DNA from 2 places in the Streptomyces sp. NPDC090032 genome. Region 1 is predicted to be linked to the other one. Evidence: riboswitches for the same ligand, from Rfam matches in the RefSeq annotation. Region 1 holds a riboswitch; the other holds the start of a gene.
The links. Region 1 has a riboswitch for cobalamin ahead of ACIPWY_RS39230 (ribonucleoside-diphosphate reductase subunit alpha). Riboswitches for the same ligand answer to the same signal wherever they lie in the genome.
Positions count from the first base shown of each region.

Region 2: it holds a riboswitch for cobalamin, as region 1 does, so the genes downstream of both, ACIPWY_RS05280 (ABC transporter substrate-binding protein) here and ACIPWY_RS39230 (ribonucleoside-diphosphate reductase subunit alpha) in region 1, are expected to answer to the same signal.

Region 1 covers NZ_JBIVFF010000027.1:6,303-17,278, forward strand. Annotated here, with positions in the region: gene ACIPWY_RS39230 (ribonucleoside-diphosphate reductase subunit alpha) at 1-1,267, opposite strand, end outside; cobalamin riboswitch at 1,385-1,535, opposite strand; gene mctP (monocarboxylate uptake permease MctP) at 1,787-3,415, opposite strand; gene ACIPWY_RS39240 (DUF3311 domain-containing protein) at 3,412-3,666, opposite strand; gene ACIPWY_RS39245 (GntR family transcriptional regulator) at 3,841-4,629, opposite strand; gene ACIPWY_RS39250 (extracellular solute-binding protein) at 4,932-6,212, shown strand; gene ACIPWY_RS39255 (sugar ABC transporter permease) at 6,310-7,296, shown strand; gene ACIPWY_RS39260 (carbohydrate ABC transporter permease) at 7,293-8,132, shown strand; gene ACIPWY_RS39265 (glycoside hydrolase family 3 protein) at 8,142-9,635, shown strand; gene nagB (glucosamine-6-phosphate deaminase) at 9,713-10,498, opposite strand; gene ACIPWY_RS39275 (SIS domain-containing protein) at 10,759-10,976, shown strand, end outside.
Region 2 covers NZ_JBIVFF010000002.1:332,967-343,942, forward strand. Annotated here, with positions in the region: gene ACIPWY_RS05250 (amidase) at 1-474, opposite strand, end outside; gene ACIPWY_RS05255 (LacI family DNA-binding transcriptional regulator) at 656-1,699, shown strand; gene ACIPWY_RS05260 (aldehyde dehydrogenase family protein) at 1,812-3,248, shown strand; gene trxA (thioredoxin) at 3,378-3,791, opposite strand; gene ACIPWY_RS05270 (dihydrolipoyl dehydrogenase family protein) at 3,919-5,343, shown strand; gene metE (5-methyltetrahydropteroyltriglutamate--homocysteine S-methyltransferase) at 5,415-7,733, opposite strand; cobalamin riboswitch at 7,920-8,074, opposite strand; cobalamin riboswitch at 8,223-8,425, shown strand; gene ACIPWY_RS05280 (ABC transporter substrate-binding protein) at 8,571-9,563, shown strand; gene ACIPWY_RS05285 (iron chelate uptake ABC transporter family permease subunit) at 9,560-10,621, shown strand; gene ACIPWY_RS05290 (ABC transporter ATP-binding protein) at 10,618-10,976, shown strand, end outside.

The sequences.
Region 1 (10,976 bases):
CGTCCTTGAAGGTCAGCCAGCCGTTGCCGGTCTGCGCCAGGGTGCGCATCATGCGGCCGTACAGCTCGCGGGCCGGCATCGTCTTCTGCGCGAGCCCGGCGGCCTCCGCCGCGCGGTAGGTGGTGTCGAACTCCTCGCCCCACAGGTCGACGAGGTCGGGCACGTCGGACGGCGAGAAGAGCGACCACGTGCCGTCGTCGGCGACGCGGCGCATGAACTCGTCCGGGATCCAGTGCGCGAGGTTCAGGTTGTGGGTGCGCCGGGCGTCCTCGCCGGTGTTGTCCCGCAGCTCCAGGAACTCCTCGATGTCGGAGTGCCACGTCTCCAGGTAGACGGCCGCGGCGCCCTTGCGCCGGCCGCCCTGGTTCACGGCCGCGACGGACGCGTCGAGGGTCTTGAGGAACGGCACGATGCCGTTGGAGTGCCCGTTCGTGCCGCGGATCAGCGAACCGCGCGAGCGGATGCGCGAGTACGAGAGTCCGATGCCGCCCGCGTGCTTGGACAGGCGTGCCACCTGGTGGTAGCGGTCGTAGATGGAGTCCAGCTCGTCGAGGGGCGAGTCGAGGAGGTAGCAGGACGACATCTGCGGGTGGCGGGTGCCGGAGTTGAAGAGGGTCGGCGACGACGGCAGGTAGTCGAGGCGGCTCATCAGCCGGTACAGGGAGGCGACTTCGTCGAGCGCGTGGACCGAGGCGTCCTCGGCGAGGCCGCACGCGACGCGCAGCATGAAGTGCTGCGGGGTCTCGACGACCTGCCGGGTGATCGGGTGGCGCAGCAGGTAGCGGCTGTGCAGGGTGCGCAGTCCGAAGTAGCCGAAGCGGTCGTCGGCGCCCTCGGCGACGGAGGTGGCGACGAGCGCGTCGAGGCGCTCGGCGTGCAGCGCCACGAAGTCGGCGGTGCGGTCGGCGATCAGGCCCTCGCGGTGCCCCACCGCGACGGACTCGGTGAACGAGGTGACGCCCTGCGAGGCGGCCTCGTCGGCGATGCTGATCGTCAGGAGCCTGGCGGCGAGCCGCGAGTACGCCGGGTCCTCGGAGATGAGGCCCGCGGCGGCCTCGGTGGCGAGGGAGCGCAGCTCGGCGGTGATGCCGGAGTCCGCCACTGCGGACCTGCCGCGCAGCGCGGCGGCGGCGACCTTGCCCGGGTCGGTGTCCGGGAGGTCGGCGGTCAGTTCGGTCAGGGTGCGCAGCAGCGCGGTTCCCGGGGCGTCGTGCTGTTCGGGGTTCCCTGCCAGCTCTGAGGCCGGTTCGGCGGGCGCGATGGTCACGTGGAGCTCTCCCTCGCTCGGCTCTGGGCCTGGCGGGAGGAGGGCACGGGGGCATGGCGGGGCCCGCGTCACCGGCCCACTCCACGAGACCCGGACGTCGTCATACCCGGGCCGGACGGCTCGGGCAGGGCTGTCGACAGGTCCTCGGACTTCACGTATGCGTGCATACGTACACCGTTGCGGGACAGTTCCGGACTTGCACCGGATTCCCCTGCGACGACAGCGAGCATGAGCATACATCTTGTGCCGGTCGACTGGCACAAGCCCACATCTTGTGTCGGATAGGCTCGCGCCGGCTTGGCGGGGATCGACGGGGGAGCGCGGCATGACGGGCTGGAGAGGGCAGTTGGGCGCCCTGGCGGCGGTCGTCGTCCTTGCGGCGGGGCGCGGCGCGGGCGGCCGTGGCGGCGCGGCGGGCCGGCGAGCGGCTCTACGGCACGCGGACGCAGTAGGGACCCACAGCACGACGCCCTCCCGTACGCGGGGTACGGGAGGGCGGTGATCAGGAGAGGGTCTGGGTCAGTGCGCGGACCCGGCCGTGGCCGGCGGGAGTTCGACCGCGACGCCGGGGTCGCCCGCGTCCGCCGTGTAGTCCGCCGGGGACGTCTCGTCGATGCCCTCAGGGGCCTTGAACGCCTTCAGGGCGAAGGTGAGGACCACGGTCACCACCACGTTCAGGACGAACGCCGTGAGGCCGATGTAGCCGATCTCGCCGATGCCGGGGATCTCCTTGGCGCTGCCGCCGAAGTGCTTCTGCGTCGGCGAGGCGACCCCGTACGCGGCGAGCGTGCCGTAGACCATGCCGACCGCCCAGCCGGCGAGCAGCGCCCAGCGGTGGAACCAGCGGGTGAACAGGCCGCCGACGAGGGCCGGCATGGTCTGGAGGATCCAGATGCCGCCCAGGAGCTGGAAGTTGATCGCGACGGTCTTGTCCATGGTGAGGACGAAGGCGAGCGCGCCCACCTTCACCAGGAGGGAGACCAGCTTGGAGACCTTGGTCTCCTGCGCGGGCGTCGCGTTCGGCCTGATGAAGTCCTTGTAGATGTTGCGCGTGAACAGGTTCGCCGCCGCGATCGACATGATCGCCGCGGGCACCAGCGCACCGATGCCGATGGCCGCGAACGCGACGCCCGTGAACCAGTCGGGGAACATGTTCTCGAAGAGCTGCGGGATCGCCAGCTGCCCGTTCTGCACCTTGATCCCGGCCGCGATCGCCATGAAGCCGAGCAGCGCGAGCAGGCCCAGCATCAGGGAGTACAGGGGCAGGATGGTGGTGTTGCGACGGATCACGTTGCGGCTGCGCGAGGACAGCGTCGCCGTGATCGAGTGCGGGTACATGAAGAGCGCCAGCGCCGAGCCGAGGGCCAGCGTCGCGTACGTCCACTGCCCGGCCGGTGCCGGGGCGAGCGATCCGACCGGCTTGCCCGTGGCCGGGTTGGGCGTCGCGAACTTCTCGTTCGCCGCGTGGAAGATGGCGTCGAAGCCGCCCAGCTTGATCGGGATGTAGATGATCGCGACGGCGATGACGAGGTAGATCAGACCGTCCTTGACGAACGCGATCAGCGCGGGGGCCCGCAGACCCGACGAGTACGTGTACGCGGCGAGCACCGCGAACGCGATCAGCAGCGGCAGGTCCTTGATGAACCAGTTGGTCGACTCGTCGCCGCCGACGCCCATCACGTCCAGGACGGCCTGGATGCCGACCAGTTGGAGCGCGATGTACGGCATCGTGGCGAGGATGCCCGTGATGGCGACGGCCAGGGACAGACCCTTGGAGCCGAAGCGGCCGCGCACGAAGTCGGAGGTCGTCACGTAGCCGTGCTTGTGCGACACCGACCACAGGCGCGGCAGGAAGGTGAAGATCAGCGGGTAGACGAGGATCGTGTACGGCACCGCGAAGAAGCCGGAGGCGCCGGCCGCGTAGATCGCCGCAGGGACGGCCACGAAGGTGTAAGCGGTGTAGAGGTCGCCGCCGAGCAGGAACCAGGTGACCCAGGTGCCGAACGAGCGTCCGCCCAGGCCCCACTCGTCGAGGCTCTGCTCGTTGTCGGACCTGCGCCAGCGCGCGGCCAGGAAGCCCATGACCGTGACGGCGATGAAGAAGAAGATGAAGACGCCGAGCGCGACGCCGTTGACTCCGCCGTTCATGCCTGCCCACCCGTCTTCCGGGCGCGCTGGTCACGCTGCCACAGCTTGTACGCGATCATCGTCAGCGCCGTGGAGATGAGGACCCACAGCATCTGGTACCAGTAGAAGAACGGAATACCGATGAAGGTCGGGTCGACCTTCGCGTAGGAGCCGACCCAGAGCATCGCCACGAACGGTGCGACGAGGCACAGGGCAATGACCACTCGCACCGGTGTGACCACCGGCCGTTTCACTTCAGGCACATCCGACATACGGCGGTCCGTCCCCTCGCTGATCCCGCTTATCTCATGCTTAACGTGGCGGAAATCTAGGCGACGATCTCGTCGTATGGAACCCCCGTCCGGATAACGGACAAAGCGTGGCCGACATGCCGTTCATGTGCCGACTTCTCGGGTCGGCACAAGCGGATTCGCGTACGGCGCCCGTCAGTCCGTCGGGCGCTTGAGGCGGGCCACGAACTTGTAGCGGTCGCCCCGGTACACCGAGCGCACCCACTCGACGGGCTGGCCCGTTCCGTCCACGGAGTGCCGCGACAGCATCAGCATGGGCAGACCCACGTCGGTGCCGAGCAGGCCCGCTTCGCGCGGGGTGGCCAGCGAGGTCTCGATGGTCTCCTCGGCCTCGGCCAGGCGTACGCCGTAGACCTCGGCAAGCGCCGTGTACAGGGACGTGTACTTGACCAGGGAGCGGCGCAGCGCGGGGAAACGCTTGGCCGACAGATGGGTCGTCTCGATGGCCATCGGCTCGCCGCTCGCGAGGCGGAGCCGCTCGATGCGCAGGACGCGCCCGCCCGCCGTGATGTCGAGGAGCCCGGCGAGGGAGTCGTCGGCGGTCACATAGCCGATGTCCAGAAGCTGTGAGGTGGGTTCCAGGCCCTGGGCGCGCATGTCCTCGGTGTACGAGGTCAGTTGCAGCGCCTGCGAGACCTTGGGCTTGGCGACGAACGTCCCCTTGCCCTGGATGCGCTCGAGCCGGCCCTCGACGACCAGCTCCTGAAGGGCCTGGCGCACGGTCGTGCGGGAGGTGTCGAACTCGGCGGCGAGGGTGCGCTCGGGCGGGACCGGGGTGCCCGGGGGCAGCGTCTCGGTCATGTCCAGCAAGTGCCGCTTCAGGCGGTAGTACTTGGGCACACGCGCGGTGCGGCCCGCTGCGGGTGCCTCCGCCGTCGTGGCGCCGCCCGCATCGGTTCCGCTGCTGCCCGCATGGGTGCCCATGGCCCGCCTTCCCGGCTCCTGTGGTGCTGCCGTCACCGGCTCCTCCGTCTGTTGCGGCTCACATGGTGGCACGGCCCTCCCTGCGGGAGCCGTGCTCCCTCAGGTGTCGGTCCGATAACGGACGCGACAGCCCTTCTTATACACCCTTGACACCCCTAAAGGTCTAGGCCAAGCTCCCCGTACTGGTCTACACCATTAAAGACCAGGTCCCAGTCCCACGTGCAGTACCACGTCGAGTTCGTTGCGTTCGTCGTATCCGTCGTTGTGGGCGGGGGGTTGCTGGCATCCCTGAGGAGGGTGACGTGAAGCGCAGGCTCATTGCGGCTATCGGTGTCGCGGGCATGTTGGTTTCGATCGCGGCTTGTGGCAGTGGTGATGACGGCGGCACGGACAAGAAGGCCGGCGCCGACGGGTACAAGGGCCAGACGCTGACCGTGTGGGCCATGGACGGCTCCACGCCGGACACCTGGCAGAAGGACGTCACGGCGGCCTTCGAGAAGAAGACCGGCGCGAAGCTGAAGATCGAGATCCAGCAGTGGAACGGCATCCAGCAGAAGCTGACCACCGCCCTGTCCGAGGAGAACCCGCCCGACGTCTTCGAGGTCGGCAACACGCAGACCCCCGCCTACGCCAAGACCGGCGGCCTCGCCGACCTCTCCGACCTCAAGTCCTCGATCGGCACCGACTGGGCCGAGTCGATGAACAAGTCCGCGGTCTCGGACGGCAAGCAGTACGCCGCCCCGTGGTTCGTCGTGAACCGCGTCGTCATCTACAACAAGAAGATCTGGGCCGACGCAGGCATCAAGGAACTCCCCAAGACCCGCGACGAGTTCTACAAGGACCTCCAGACCATCGGCAAGAAGACGGACGCCGAGCCGATCTACCTGCCCGGCCAGAACTGGTACCACTTCGTCGGCCTGACCATCGGTGAGGGCGCCGAGCTCGTCAAGAAGGACGGCGACAAGTACGTCTCCAACCTGGCCGACCCCAAGGTGGGCGCCGCCATGGAGACGTACAAGAAGTTCCAGGCCCTGTCCAAGGCCCCCAAGGACAAGGACGAGGCCACCCCGCAGCAGGCCGAGGTCTTCGCCAAGGGCAAGACCGGCTCCTTCATCGGAATGGGCTGGGAGTCCGCCCTCGCCATCAAGGCCAACCCGAAGATCGAGAAGGAGATCGGCTACTTCACGGTCCCGGGTGCCACGGCCGACAAGCCCGAGGGCGTCTTCCTCGGCGGCTCCAACCTCGCCGTCGCCGCGGGCAGCAAGAAGCAGGACCTCGCCAAGGAGTTCCTGAAGATCGCGCTCTCCGACCAGTTCGAGGGCCAGCTCGCCAAGGAAGGCGGCGTGATCCCCAACAAGGAGGCGCTGCAGTCCAACCTCAAGGGCAACGCCGCCGCCGAGGCCGCCGCTCCCGCCGCCGCCGGCGGCGGCACCACCCCGCTGATCCCGGAGTGGGCCCCGGTCGAGAACGCCCCCAACCCGGTCAAGACCTACATGACCGCGGTGCTGAAGGGTAAGTCCCCGGCCGCTGCCGCCAAGCAGGTCGAGGCCGAGTTCAACAAGCGCCTCTCGCAGAAGCAGTAAGGCAGCAACAGACCCCGCGCGGACGGAGAGCGTCGATACGCACTCCGCCCCGCGGGGTTCACGGCGTCCCGGCAGGCCCAGAAAAGAGATGGCGAGCATGACCGTGCAGACCGAACGGCCGCCCTCCGGTCCGGCGGAGGTCCGACAAGCCGACGGCGGGGGATCCGGCGGACCGAGAAAGCAGGCCCGCGCACGGGCCGGGGTGTTCGCGCCCTATCTGCTGCTGCTTCCCGCGGTCGCGGCCACCGTGCTGCTCCTCGGCTGGCCGCTGCTCAAGGACGGGCTCCTGTCGTTCCAGAACCTCAACATGGGGCAGCTGATCCAGCATGTCACCGAGTGGAACGGCTTCGACAACTACCAAGAGGTACTGACCAGTTCGGACTTCTGGCGGGTCACCGGACGCTCCATCGTCTTCACCCTCGTCAACGCTGTCCTGATCATGGTGATCGGCACCCTCGTCGGCCTGCTCCTCGCCCGGCTCGGCAAGCGCATGCGCGTCCTGCTCCTCGTCGGGCTCGTGCTCGCCTGGGCGATGCCCGTCGTCGCCGCGACCACCGTCTACCAGTGGCTGTTCGCGGAGCGCTTCGGCGTCGTCAACTGGGTCCTCGACAAGCTCGGCTGGCACTCCATGGCCGACTACAGCTGGACCGGCAGCCAGATGTCGACGTTCTTCGTCGTCACCGTACTGATCGTCTGGATGTCGATCCCGTTCGTCGCGATCAACCTCTACGCCGCGACGACCACCATCCCCAAGGAGCTCTACGAAGCCGCGTCCCTGGACGGCGCCGGCCCCTGGAAGAGCTTCCTCTCGGTCACGCTGCCGTATCTGCGGCCCTTCCTCTACGCGACGACGTTCCTGGAGATCATCTGGGTCTTCAAGGCGTTCGTCCAGGTCTTCACGATCAACGGCGGCGGCCCCGACCGGCTCACCGAGATCCTGCCCGTGTATGCGTACATCGAGGGCGTCGGCAACCAGCACTTCGGCATGGGCGCGGCGATCGCCGTCCTGACGATCCTGATCCTGCTCGTGCTGACCGCCTACTACCTCCGGATCGTGCTCAAGCAAGAGGAGGACGAGCAGTGAAGCGCTCCGCTTCGTCGACGTTCCGCCGCGCCTGGCCCAATGTGACGGCCGTGATCCTGTTCATCGGCTTCGTCTTCCCCGTCTACTGGATGTTCGCCACGGCGCTGAAGCCGACCGGCGACATCATCAGCGAGAACCCCGTCTGGTTCCCGACCGACATCACGTTCGAGCACTTCAGGACGGCGGTCGACGCCGACAACTTCTGGACGCTGGTGCGCAACTCGGTCACCGTCACCGTGCTCGCCGTCGTCTTCTCGCTGGTCATCGGCCTGGCCGCGGCGTTCGCCCTCGCGCGGATGCGGTTCAAGGGCCGCCGCGGCTTCATCATCGGGTTCATGCTGGCCCAGATGGCGCCCTGGGAAGTCATGGTCATCGCGATCTACATGATCGTGCGCGACGCGTCGATGCTGAACAGCCTCGTCCCGCTGACCCTCTTCTACATGGTGATGATCCTGCCCTTCACCCTGCTCACGCTGCGCGGCTTCGTCGCCGCCGTGCCCAGGGAGCTGGAGGAGTCCGCGATGGTCGACGGCTGCACCCGCATGCAGGCCTTCCGCAGGGTGATCCTGCCGTTGCTCGCACCCGGCCTGATGTCGACGTCGATGTTCGGCTTCATCACCGCCTGGAACGAGTTCCCGATGGTCCTCGTCCTCAACAAGTCGCCCGAGGCGCAGACGCTGCCGCTGTGGCTCTCCAGCTTCCAGACCGCGTTCGGCGACGACTGGGGTGCGACCATGGCCGCGTCCTCACTGTTCGCGATCCCGATCCTGATCCTCTTCGTCTTCCTGCAGCGCAGGGCCGTCAGCGGCCTCACCGACGGCGCCGTGAAGGGATAACACCGCCAGATGACGACACTCACCGCACGCGGCACCGACACCCTCACCCGTGACGCGCTCACCGTCCTCCAGCCCGGCTTCACCGGCACCAGCGCCCCGGACTGGCTCCTGCGCCGGCTCGGCGAAGGCCTCGCCTCCGTCGGCCTGTTCGGCCGCAACATCGCCTCCCCCGAGCAACTCGCCGCCCTGACAGCCCAGTTGCGCGCCGAGCGCGACGACGTCCTGGTCGCCATCGACGAGGAGGGCGGGGACGTGACGCGCCTGGAGGTGCGCTCCGGCTCCTCGTTCCCCGGCAACCACGCCCTCGGCGCGGTCGACGACGTGGAGCTCACCCGGTCCGTCGCCGCCGAACTCGGCCGCCGCCTCGCCGCCTGCGGCGTCAACCTCAACTGGGCCCCGTCCGCGGACGTCAACTCCAACCCGGCCAACCCGGTCATCGGCGTACGGTCCTTCGGCGCCGACACCGGCCTCGTGTCCCGCCACACGGCCGCGTACGTCACCGGGCTCCAGTCCGCGGGCGTCGCCGCCTGCACCAAGCACTTCCCGGGCCACGGCGACACCGCGGTCGACTCGCACCACGACATGCCCCGTATCGACGTGGGCCTCGACGTGCTGTACGAGCGTGAACTCGAGCCGTTCCGCGCGGCGATCGCGGCCGGCACGCGCGCGGTGATGAGCGCCCACATCCTCGTCCCCGCCCTGGACCCGGACCGCCCCGCCACCCTCTCGCCCCGCATCCTCACCGGACTGCTCCGCGAGGAGCTGGGTTACGAGGGGCTGATCGTCACCGACGGCATGGAGATGCAGGCCATCTCCGCCACGTACGGCATCGAGCGCGGCAGCGTCCTCGCTATCGCGGCCGGCGCCGACGCCATCTGTGTCGGCGGCGGGCTCGCCGACGACGACACGGTGCTGCGGCTGCGGGACGCGCTCGTCGCGGCGGTGCGCTCGGGCGACCTGCCCGAGGAGCGGCTCGCCGACGCCGCGGCGCGGGTGCGTTCGCTCGCCCGGTGGACCTCCGTGCCGGGCGCGGCCGAGCACTCGGGGGGCACGCCGGACACCGGGATCGGACTGGTCGCGGCGCGGCGCGCGGTGACGGTCACGCGCGGTGAGTACGCGGCCCCGGTCACCGAGGCGCCGTACGTCGTCGCCTTCACGCCCGTCGCCAACATCGCGGTCGGCGACGAGACACCGTGGGGCGTCGCCGCCGAGCTGGAGCGGCTGCTGCCCGGCACGGAGACCGGCAGCTTCTCGGGCACGGACGCCGGCGCCGCCGCCCTGGCCGCGGCGGGGGAGCGGCGCATCGTCGCCGTGGTCCGCGACGCCCATCGGCACGCGTGGATGGCGGATTCCCTGGACGCACTTCTCGACGCCCGCCCCGACACGGTCGTGGTCGAGATGGGCGTACCGCAGGCGCCACCGAGAGGCTCCCTCCACGTGGCGACGCACGGCGCCGCCCGAGTGTGCGGCCTGGCCGCCGCCGAGGTGATCGTCGCCGGGTGAGCCGAGCGCCCCTACGCGAAGGTGCCGGTCACCCCTGGTGAGGGGTGACCGGCACCGTCATGTCGGCCCGAACTCGCTTACAGCCCCTGCCAATCGGGCTTGTTCGCGTACGTGTGCCGGAAGTATTCGGCGAGCTTCAGCTTCGACGCCGCCGCCTCGTCCACGACGATCGTCGCGTGCGGGTGCAGCTGGAGCGCCGACGCCGGCACCACGGAGGCCACCGGACCCTCGACGGTCGCCGCCACCGCGTCCGCCTTGCCCTCGCCCGTGGCGAGCAGCACGAGATGCCGCGCCTCCAGGATCGTGCCGATGCCCTGCGTGATGACGTGGCGCGGCACCTGGCTGAGGTCGCCGTCGAAGAAGCGCGCGTTGTCCGCGATGGTCTGCTGCGTCAGCGTCTTGATCCGCGTACGGGAGGCGATCGACGAGCACGGCTCGTTGAACCCGATGTGCCCGTCCGTGCCGATGCCGAGCAGCTGGAGGTCCACGCCGCCCGCCGCCGCGAGCGCCTCGTCGTACGCGGTGCAGGCCGCCTGCACGTCCTCGGCGCTGCCGTCCGGGCCCATGAAGGAGCCCTCGCTCAGGCCGAGCGGCTCGACGACCTCGCGCAGCACCGTCGCCCGGTAGGACTCGGGGTGCCCGGTCGGCAGGCCCACGTACTCGTCGAGCTGCGCGATACGCGCCTTCGAGGCGTCGACCGCGCCGCCGCGGACCTTGGCCGCCAGCGCCTCGTAGATGGGCAGCGGGGTCGAGCCGGTGGCCACGCCGAGCAGGGCGTCGGGCTTGCGCCGCAGCAGCTGGGCCATCGCCTCGGCGATGAGCTCGCCGCCTGCCTTGGCGTCCGGGACGATCACAACTTCCACGCTGGGCCTGCCGATCTGGTCGAGGGTGCGATGTTGCGCATGTGGTATAGACCAATCTAGCAGAGGTGGCCCGGCCGGTCACGGGGCGTACGACACCGTCTGTCCATGCTCGGCGCTCCCCGCCCCGGCGGCACCTCGGACCCGCCCCGACCGGGCGCGCGCCCGCCACAACGGCCAGAGTGGAAGGAAGCGTGGACGGTGGAAGACCCGGCCCGTGCCCCGCCCGCCGGACCCGCGACCGCCTCCTGGGAGGAGTCCGCATGAGCGCCACCCCGTCGGCCCCGAAGGGCGAGCGGCCGGGCCGGATCATGGCCCGCGAGATGGCCGAGCAGCCCGAGGTGCTGCGCCGCATCCTGGACACCGGCGCCCACCGCATCCACGAGGTGGCCCGGCTCGTCGCGGCACAGTCGCCCCGCTTCGTCCTGCTCACCGCCCGCGGCGCCTCCGACAACGCCGCCCTCTATGCGAAGTACCTCCT
Region 2 (10,976 bases), on a different contig from region 1:
CGAACCGCCGGGCGTGTGCCCGTGATTCCACGGGTTGCGGGTGTCGCCGAACGCGGGCCCCTCGGTGAAGGGCCACTGCCCCAGCTCGCACGTGTTCGTCTTGCCGATCACGATGGCGCCCGCCGCGCGCAGCCGGCGTACGGCCTCCGCGTCCTTCGTTTTCGGCGGGAAGTCGCCGGGGCAGCCGAACGCGGTCGGCTCGCCCGCCACGTCCATGTCGTCCTTCACGGCCAGCGGCACGCCGAGCAGCGGCCGGCTGCCTCCTGACGTGCCTTCGCCCGCCGCGCGTTCGCGGTCCGCGGCGTCCGCCTCGGCGAGAGCCGCCTCCCCGCGGACGGTGCGGAACGCGTTCAGGGCGGGCTGTGTCGCCTCGATGCGCGCCAGGGCCTCCTCGACTAGGACGCGTGACGACACGTCCCCGTCGGCGAGCGCGCGGGCGGTCGCGGCGAGCCCGGCGGCACGGTCGGACACCATGCGGCCACCTCCTCGTACGGAACTTCGGGACTTCGGAAACTTCGGAAACCTCCGGGCTTCCGGAGTTCGGAACTACGGGACATCGAAAGGCTTGAGTGCACGCACGCTAGCGGTCGCTGGCCGGAACCGGTATGCCCGGCCCGGAGCCCGGCCGCACCCGTCTGGAAAGATGCGGGGCGTCATGGTGCAGATACCGAAGCCGCAGTCCGCCCGCACATCACGGGAGTCCGCCGCGCCGAGCCCGGCGCCGACGAGCGCCGACGTCGCCCGCCACGCCGGGGTCTCGCGCGCCACCGTCAGCTACGTCCTGAACAACACCAGTGCCGTCAGAATCAGCGAACCCACCCGGCGCCGTGTCCACGAGGCCGCGAAGGAACTCGGCTACGTGCCGCACGCGGCGGCCCGCAGCCTGCGCGCCGGACACACCCGCATCGTCCTGATGCCCGCACCGAGCGTCCCCGTCGGACCGCTCTACAACGCGTTCTTCAACGACCTCCAGTGGGCGCTGGGCGGCCTCGACTACACGGTCGTTCAGTACGGCAGCGTGAGTCTGCGCGGCGACGACGCGGCGCGCGCCTGGGCGGAGCTGCGCCCGGTCGCCGTGCTCACACCCCCCGACCTGGGTGTTCAGGGCGTCGAGGTGCTCCGGCGCTCCGGCGCCAGGGCCGTCATCACGCTCGGCCCGGAGCGCGCGGAGGGTGCGCACGCGCTGCTCATGGACCATCGGGAGGTCGGCCGCAGCGCGGGCGCCCACCTCGTCGAACGCGGCCGGCGCCGCATCGGCGTCGTGCTGCCGACGGAGCCGGGCCTCGACCACTTCGCGCGGCCGCGCCTCGAAGGCGTACGGAACGCGGTCCTCGGCACCGGCGCCGAGGTCTTCGCGCTGCCCCTCACCTACGACGAGGAGTCGGCGTCCCAACTGGTGCCGAAAATCCGGGAGTCGGAGCTCGACGCCGTCTTCGCGTACAACGACGAGTACGCGATGCTCCTGATGCGGGCGCTCCAGGACGCGGGCGTCGGCATCCCGGAGGAGACTGCTGTCATGGGCGCGGACGACCTGATGCTCGGGAGGCTGCTGCGGCCCCGGCTGAGCACGGTCCGTATCGAGCTGCCGTCCGGGCAGGAGCTCGCCGCGCTCGTCGACCGTCTGGTACGCGACCCTGGCGCCGTGACCGAGTCGCACGACATGCTCCGGGCCCGCGTCGTGGCCCGGCAGTCGACCTGACGGCCGGGGCCCGCATGTCCCACGCAACTAGGATGTTGCGTGCTCAACAACATGGGTCGGTGCGCCGCCCAGCGCGCCGCCCCGGAGATCAGTGACCGATCGGAGATCCGGCATGTCCCTGCTCGACCCGAAGACCTGGCAGGCCCGCCCGCTGTCGGGCGAGGAGCACGCGGTCACGGAGCCCGCCACGGGCGAGCGCCTCGCCACCGTCACGCTCGCCTCCCCGGACGACGTCCGCACCGCCGCGAAGGCCGCCGCCGCGGCCCAGGGCGACTGGGCCCGGCAGCCCCACTTCGCGCGCGCCGCCGTCCTGCGCCGCGCAGGCGACCTGTTCACCGAGCACGCGGACGAGCTGCGCGCCTGGCTCGTGCGCGAGTCGGGATCCATCCCTGGCAAGGCCGACTTCGAGCTGCACGTCGCCGCCCAGGAGTGCTACGAGGCCGCCGCCCTCGCGTCCCGCCCCATCGGCCAGGTCCTGCCCACCGAGGCGCCCCGCCTCTCGTACACGCGCCGCGTCCCGGCCGGTGTCGTCGGCGTCATCGCCCCGTTCAACGCCCCGCTCATCCTCTCCATCCGCTCCGTCGCCCCGGCCCTCGCCCTCGGCAACGCCGTCGTCCTCAAGCCGGACCCGCGCACGGCGGTCTGCGGCGGGCTCGCCCTGGCCGCCGTTCTCACCGCCGCGGGGCTGCCCCAGGACGTCCTCCACGTGCTGCCCGGCGGGGCGGACGCGGGCCAGGCGCTCGTCGCCGACCCGGACGTCCCCGTCATCTCCTTCACCGGCTCCACCGGCGCGGGCCGGGCCGTCGGCGAGGCCGCGGGGCGCCACCTCAAGCGCGCGCACCTGGAACTCGGCGGCAACTCCGCCCTGATCGTCCTGGCGGACGCCGACCTCGACGCCGCCATTTCCACCGCGGCCTGGGGCTCCTTCTTCCACCAGGGCCAGATCTGCATGACGACCGGCCGCCACCTCGTCCACGCCTCGCTCTACGAGGAGTACGTCGAACGTCTCGCCGCGAAGGCCGACTCCCTCGCCGTCGGCGACCCGCACCGCGAACCGGTCCACCTCGGCCCCGTCATCGACGCGGCCCAACTCGCCAAGATCCACGGCCTGGTTCAGGCCAGCGCCGCCGCGGGGGCGAAGCTCGCCGCGGGCGGCACGCACCGCGACCTCTTCTACCGGCCGACGGTCCTCGCGGGCGTGGACGACGGCACCCCCGCGTACGCCGAGGAGGTCTTCGGCCCCGTCGCACCCGTCCGGTCCTTCGCCGACGCCGACGAGGCGGCAGCGCTGGCCGCCGCGAGCCCGTACGGCCTCTCCCTCGGCATCCTCACCCGCGACCCGGCGCGCGGCCTCGACCTCGCCGAACGCATCCCGACCGGCATCGTCCACATCAACGACCAGACGGTGAACGACGAGGCGGTCGCCCCGTTCGGCGGGGTCGCGGCGTCCGGCACGGGCGCCCGCTTCGGCGGCGAGGCGAACATCGAGGCGTTCACCGAGACCCGGTGGACGACGGTGCGCGGCGACGTGGCGGGCTATCCGTTCTGATCCGGCGCACGCGAGTGTCTGCCCCCCGGCGCACGTGCGTGTGAAACGGCCGCCGGGCCCGTACGGAAGTACGGGCCCGGCGGCCGTCGGTATGGGGGTGTCGGTAGGGGTCGGTAATGGGGGGTGTCGTCAGGCCGGCGTGCCGTCCGCGCCGCCCGCGCCGTCCTCGCCCGCCTTGGCCTGCTGCTCGGCGATCGACTTGCGCACCTCGTCCATGTCCAGCTTCCTGGCCTGGCCGATCACGTCGTCCAGGGCCTCCTGCGGAAGCGCCCCGGGCTGGGCGAACACGGCGACCTGGTCGCGGACGATCATCAGCGTCGGGATCGACTGGATACCGAACGCCGACGCGAGCTCCGGCTGCGCCTCCGTGTCGATCTTGCCGAAGACCAGGTCCGGGTTGGCCTCCGCCGTCTTCTCGTAGACGGGCGCGAACTGCTTGCACGGCCCGCACCACGATGCCCAGAAGTCGATCAGCACGAACCCGTTGTCCGTGACCGTCTGGTCGAAGTTCTCCTTGGTGAGCTCCACGGTGGTGCTGCTCATGATGTGCCCTCTTCCTGCTTCCTGGTTGCGGTGCTGAAGCCGTTGTTCACAACGGTCCCGGTATCGGACGTATTCCGCGCACGTACCCGTGTGGCCACGGCGCACACCTACGACCAGACTGGGGCCCATGACGGATGAGAACACGTACGACGTGGTGGTTCTGGGCGCCGGGCCGGTCGGGGAGAACGTCGCGGACCGGGCACGCGCGGCGGGCCTCAGTGCCGCGGTGGTGGAGAGCGAACTGGTCGGCGGCGAGTGCTCCTACTGGGCGTGCATGCCGAGCAAGGCCCTGCTGCGCCCGGTCATCGCCCAGGCCGACGCGAGGCGCCTGCCCGGCCTGCGGGAATCCGTGCAGGGTCCGCTGGACGTGCCCCCGGTCCTCGCCCGACGTGACGAGTACACCTCACACTGGAAGGACGACGGCCAGGTGGGCTGGCTGGAGTCCATCGGCGCCGACCTCTACCGGGGCAAGGGCCGCCTTGCGGGACCCCGCCGGGTCACCGTCACCGGGCCCGACGGCACCGGGCACGTCCTCACGGCCCGGCACGCCGTCGCGGTCTGCACGGGCACGAGCGCCGCGCTCCCCGACCTCCCCGGTCTGGCCGACGTCGAGCCGTGGACGAGCCGCGAGGCCACCAGCGCCCAGAAGGTGCCCGGCCGCCTCGTCGTGGTCGGCGGCGGAGTCGTCGCCGCGGAGATGGCCACAGCCTGGCGGGCGCTCGGCTCGCAGGTCACGATGCTCGTACGGGGCACGGGGCTGCTGCCCCGGATGGAACCCTTCGCCGGCGAGCTGGTCACCCAGGCCCTCGTCGAGGTCGGCGCGGAGGTGCGCACCGGAGTCTCCGTGAAGGGGGTCACCCGGGAGGACGGCACCGTCGTCACCACCCTGGACGACGGCTCGACCCTGGAGTCCGACGAGATCCTCTTCGCCACGGGCCGCGCGCCCCGTACGGAGGACATCGGCCTGGAGACCGTCGGCCTCGAACCCGGCTCGTGGCTCCCCGTCGACGACAGCCTCCGCGTCGAGGGCAGCACCTGGCTGTACGCGGTCGGGGACGTGAACCATCGCGCGCTCCTCACCCACCAGGGCAAGTACCAGGCCCGTATCGCGGGCGCGGCCATCGCGGCCCGCGCCCAGGGCGTCCCGCTCCTGGAGACGGACCCGTGGGGCGCCCACGCGGCGACCGCCGACCACTCGGCCGTCCCGCAGGTCGTCTTCACCGACCCCGAGGCAGGCTCGGCGGGCCTCACCCTCGCGGAGGCCGAGGCGGCGGGCCACCGCGTGCGCGCCGTCGACTACGACATCGCCTCGGTGGCGGGCGCCGGCCTGTACGGCGACGGCTACCGCGGCCGGGCCCGCATGATCGTCGACCTCGACCGCGAGATCCTCCTGGGCGTGACCTTCGTCGGCCCGGGTGTCGGCGAACTCGTCCACTCGGCGACGGTCGCGGTCGCGGGCGAGGTCCCCATCGACCGCCTGTGGCACGCGGTCCCGTCCTATCCGACGGTGAGCGAGGTGTGGCTGCGGCTGCTGGAGACGTACCGCGGCTGAGGGATGACCCTCTGTGCGTGGCTGTCCGGGCGGGACACGATGCCCACCGCCCGGACAGTCTCACCCCGGGATCAGGACGCGGAGAGTTCCCCGCGGACCGTACGGGCCGCCGCGACCAGGTTCTCCAGGGAGGCACGGGTCTCGGGCCAGCCGCGCGTCTTCAGCCCGCAGTCGGGGTTGACCCACAGCCGCTCGGCGGGGATCGCCTCAAGTCCCTTGCGCAGCAGGGCCGCCGCCTCGTCGACGCCGGGTACGCGCGGCGAGTGGATGTCGTACACGCCGGGCCCGGCCTCGCGCGGGTAGCCATGGGCGGCCAGCTCGCGCGCGACCTGCATGTGCGACCGGGCCGCCTCCAGGCTGATGACGTCGGCGTCGAGGTCGTCGATCGCCTGCACGATGTCCCCGAACTCGGCGTAGCACATGTGGGTGTGCACCTGGGTGTCCGGCCGGACCCCGCTCGTGGTGAGCCGGAACGCCTCGGTCGCCCACGCGAGGTAGGCCGGGCGGTCGGCCGCCCGGAGCGGCAGGGTCTCGCGCAGGGCCGGCTCATCGACCTGGATCACCGAAGTCCCGGCCGCCTCGAGGTCGTTCACCTCGTCCCGCAGGGCCAGGGCCACCTGGCGCGCGGTGTCGGCGAGCGGCTGGTCGTCGCGTACGAAGGACCACGCGAGCATGGTGACGGGACCGGTGAGCATGCCCTTGACCGGGCGGCCCGTGAGCGACTGGGCGTACGTCGTCCAGCGCACCGTCATCGGTTCGGGGCGCGAGATGTCACCGGCGAGGATCGGCGGACGGACGTAGCGCGTGCCGTACGACTGCACCCAGCCGTGCTGCGTGGCCAGATAGCCGGTGAGCTGCTCGGCGAAGTGCTGCACCATGTCGTTGCGTTCGGGTTCGCCGTGCACCAGGACGTCGATGCCGGCCTTCTCCTGGAAGGAGATCACCTCCTGGATCTCGGCCCTGACCCGCTCCTCGTACGCGGCGGCGTCGATCCGTCCGGCGCGCAGCCCGGCCCGTGCGGTGCGCAGCGCCGCCGTCTGCGGGAACGAGCCGATGGTCGTCGTCGGCAGCAGCGGGAGGCCGAGGCTGCCGCGCTGGGCCGCCGCCCGTTCCGCGTACGGCTGCGCGCGTCGGGCGTCGGCCTCCTTGACCGCCGCGGCGCGAGCCCGCACGTGCGGGTCGTGGGTGAGGGCGGAGGTGGTCCGGGAGGCCAGGTCGGCGCGGTTGGCGGCGAGTTGGGCCGAGATCGTGTCGGTGCCCTGCGTCAGAGCGCGTGCGAGGGTGGCGATCTCGGCGGTCTTCTGGCGCGCGAAGGCGAGCCAGCGCAGGATCTGCGGATCGATGTCGCGTTCGAGAGCCGCGTCGACGGGGACGTGCAGGAGGGAGCAGGAGGCGGCCACGTCGACCCGGTCGGCCAGGCCGAGCAGGGTCCCGAGTGTGGCCAGCGACTTCTCCAGGTCGTCGACCCAGATGTTGCGGCCGTTGACGACGCCTGCGACCAGGCGCTTGCCGGGCAGTCCGCCGATGGCGGCCAGGGCGTCGAGGTTGGCGGCGGCCGCTTCGGTGAAGTCGAGGGCGAGCCCCTCGACCGGCGCCCCGGCCAGGACGGGCAGCGCGTCGCCGAGCCGGTCGAAGTACGAGGCGAGCAGCATCTTGGGCCGGTCGGTGAGCGCGCCGAGGTCGCGGTAGGCGCGCCTGGCGGCGTTCAGTTCGGCCGGCGTGCGGTCCTGGACGAGCGCGGGCTCGTCGAGCTGTACCCATTCGGCGCCCGCCTCGCGCAGATCGGCGAGGACTTCGGCGTAGACCGGCAGCAGACGGTCGAGCAGGGTCAGCGGCTCGAAGCCGGCGGCCACCCCGGGCGCGGGCTTGGCGAGCAGCAGATAGGTGACCGGGCCGACGAGGACGGGCCGGGCGGGCAGACCCAGGGCGAGGGCTTCCTCGAGTTCGGCGACCTGCTTGGTGGAGTCGGCCGTGAACACCGTCCCGGGGCCCAACTCCGGTACGAGATAGTGGTAGTTGGTGTCGAACCACTTCGTCATCTCCAGCGGCGCCACGTCCTGCGTGCCGCGCGCCATGGCGAAGTAGCCGTCCAGCGCGTCGGCCTCGACGGCCGGGCGGTGCCGCTCGGGGATGGCGCCGACCATGACGGTGGCGTCCAGGACGTGGTCGTAGAACGAGAAGTCGCCGGTGGGGACTTCGCCGATGCCCGCGTCGGCGAGTTCGTGCCAGTTCGCACGGCGCAGGCCGGCGGCGGTGGCGCGGAGGGTGTCGGCGTCGACGTGGCCCTTCCAGTAGCCCTCGATCGCCTTCTTGAGTTCGCGGGCGGGGCCCTGGCGGGGGTAGCCGTACACGGTGGCCCGTGCTGCCGCGGCTGCGGACTTGGTGGTCACGGAGATCTCCTTCGCGAGATGAATCCCTGAGATCCCGGCGACGGGACGCGAGCGCGAAGAGTGACACGGACCGGACGGCGCGGTCGCGTACGGCAGGGCACGCGCGCCCGTTCGATGTGTACGCCGACCCGCCCACGAGGTCACCGGGATATCCGCGCGCGAATGGTTCACGCGCGGGCAACGGGCAGGTCTTCGGACTCGCGGGCACGTCCCCCCGATGTCGGGCGGACACCTACTGGCCGTCGCTTCCCAGCCCGATCCATCGGGCCAGTGCGTGTGACGGCGGTCGTTCCAGCTCACCGCTGCGGGGCAGTCCCGGATTCCCACCGGGTTCCCTCTTACGACGCTCCCGCCTGGCGGACGGGGCGAACCAGCTGCACCGGTCACCCTACGCACGCGGGACGGTCCCGCGCGAACCCGTCCCGTACCGCGGCGCCCCTCGGAGAAGGGGCCGCGGTCTGTTTTGGGACGCCGTGGTAGCTTTCCAAGGCCAGTCGAACTCATGCCCGTCTGCCCCGCATTGCGGGAGCTCGGACAGGTATGTGTCAGGGAATCCGGTGCGAATCCGGAGCTGACGCGCAGCGGTGAGGGTGACGGGCGGGGCATCGGCCACTGGACGGCACACGGTCCGGGAAGGCGCCTCGTCCGCGTGATCCCGAGTCCGAAGACCTGCTGGCAGCCTTCGCGGGCTCCGGTCGGGGCGGCGGGGGAGACCGTGCGACCGGGCTCCGCGCATGAGCCCTCGACATCGAGGAAGTCCCCGTGTTCTTCGCGAACTCCGCCCCACCCCATGGCTCGCGTCGCCTCATATCCCGTGCCGCGCTCTGTCTCGCCGGGATGCTCGCTCTGGCCGCCTGCGGCAGCGGCGGATCCGCCGGCACACCGGCAGCGCGAGGCGGCGCCGACGGATATCCCGTCGTACTCGACAACTGTGGTGCGCGGGTCGAGGTGAAGACGGCGCCCGAGCGTGCCGTCTCTCTTGACCAGGGCTCGACCGAGATCATGCTCGCCCTCGGCCTCGGTGACCGCATGGCCGGCACCGGAACCTGGACCGACCCTGTGATGAAGGGACTCGAGAAGGAGAACGCGAAGGTCCAGCGGCTCGCCGACCGCTACCCGTCGTTCGAGAAGGTCCTGGACGCCGAGCCGGACTTCGTCGCCGCGTCGTTCGGCGCCACGCTGAGCAAGGGCGGAGTGGCGCCACGCGACCAGTTCGCGAAACTGGGTGTACCGGCGTACCTCTCACCCTCCGACTGCGCCGGCAAGGACAACAGCGGCGGCGGAGACGGCGCGCGCACCAAGACCCTCGGCATGGAAACGGTGTACGGCGAAGTCCGCGATCTCGCCGCTGTCTTCGATGTGCGCGAACGGGGCGAACGGCTCGTCTCCGCACTCAAAGCCCGCGTGAAGAAGGCCACCGGCGGCATCGACGCCTCCCGGACGACACTCCTGTACTGGTTCGCCAACTCCGACTCCCCTTATATGGCGGGCTGTTGCGGAGCCCCCGGCGTCATCACCCGCGAGGTCGGAGCGAAGAACGTCTTCGACGACACCCGCGACGAGTGGCCCCAGATCAACTGGGAGACGGTCGCCGACCGGGACCCGGACGTCCTCGTCATCGGTGACCTGACGCGCCGTTCACAGACCGCCGAATCCGCCGCCAAGAAGATCGAGTTCCTCGAGTCCAACGCGGTGACCAGGAACATGACCGCGGTGAAGAAGAAGCGGTACGTGCTGCTCAGCGGGCAGGCCATGAACCCGACCATCCGTACGGTGGAAGGCGTGGAGCAGGTCGCCGCGAAGCTGCGGGCGTTCGGCCTCGCCGGATGAGCGTGGAGGCGGCGCCGTCCTCCGCTGCCGGGAGGCGACTTCATGTGGTGCGCGGCGTGCTCGCCTGGCCGGCGGGCTTCGCGGTACTCATCGCCTCCGTGGCCGTGGCCATCACCATCGGCCCCGCCGACATCGGCATGACCGATGTCTGGTCGGCGGTGATCTCCCATCTCGGCCTGGGCGAACCGGGGTTGACCCCCATCCGCGACGGCATCGTGTGGAACCTGCGGCTGCCGCGCACCCTGCTGGCCGCCGTGTGCGGCGCGGGACTCGCGGTGTGCGGCGCCGTGATGCAGTCACTGCTGCGCAACCCGCTCGCCGACCCCTTCGTCCTCGGCGTCTCCTCCGGCGCCTCGACCGGCGCGGTCCTCGTCGTCGTACTAGGCGTCGGCGGCGGTGCCCTGTCGGTCTCGGGCGGCGCCTTCCTCGGTGCGGTCCTCTCCTTCGCGCTGGTCCTGGCGCTCAGCCAGGCCCTCGGCGGCTCCACCGACCGCGTGGTGCTGTCCGGCGTGGCCGCCATGCAGCTGTTCTCCGCACTCACTTCCGTCGTCGTACTGACGGCGGCGGACGCCGAGACGACGCGCGGCGTCCTGTTCTGGCTGCTCGGCTCGCTCAGCGGGGCGGGCTGGAGCGACGTCAACCTGTGCCTGGCGCTGCTCCTGGCGGCGCTCGTGATCTGCGTCGGACACGCCCGTACGCTCGACGCCTTCGCGTTCGGTCAGGACGCGGCCGCGTCCCTCGGCGTGCACGTGGCCCGCACGCGCCTGGTCCTGCTGTGCACGACCGCCCTGCTCACGGCGGCACTGGTCAGTTCGGCCGGTGCGATCGGCTTCGTCGGCCTGGTCCTGCCGCACGCGGCGCGGGCCCTGGCCGGCCCGGGCCACGCACGGCTGCTGCCGGTGAGCGCACTGGCCGGTGCGGTCTTCCTCGTGTGGGTGGACACCCTCGCCCGCACGGTCCTCGACCCGCAGGAGGTGCCGGTCGGCGTGGTGACCTCGCTGATCGGCGTACCGGCCTTCGTCCTCGTCCTGTACCGCACCCGGAGCCTGCGCAGATGACCCAGCCCGCTACCGGCATATCCGCAACCGGCACACCCGCTCCTGGCCCAGCCACCATCGGCCCAGCCACCGCCGACGGGCTGCGGGCCGAGCGCGTCCGCCGCGAAGCCGGCGGGCACCTCATCCTGGACGGCGTGAGCGTGCACCCCGCCCCCGAAGGCATCACGGGCCTCATCGGACCCAACGGCTCGGGCAAGACGACACTCCTGCGGCTCCTCGCGGGCACCCTCACCCCCCAGGCCGGAGTGGTGACCCTGGACGGCTCACCGCTGAGCACCGTCGGCCGCAGGGAGTTCGCGCGACGTGTCGCCGTGGTCGAGCAACAGGCCGACACTCAGGTCGAGTTGACCGTCGA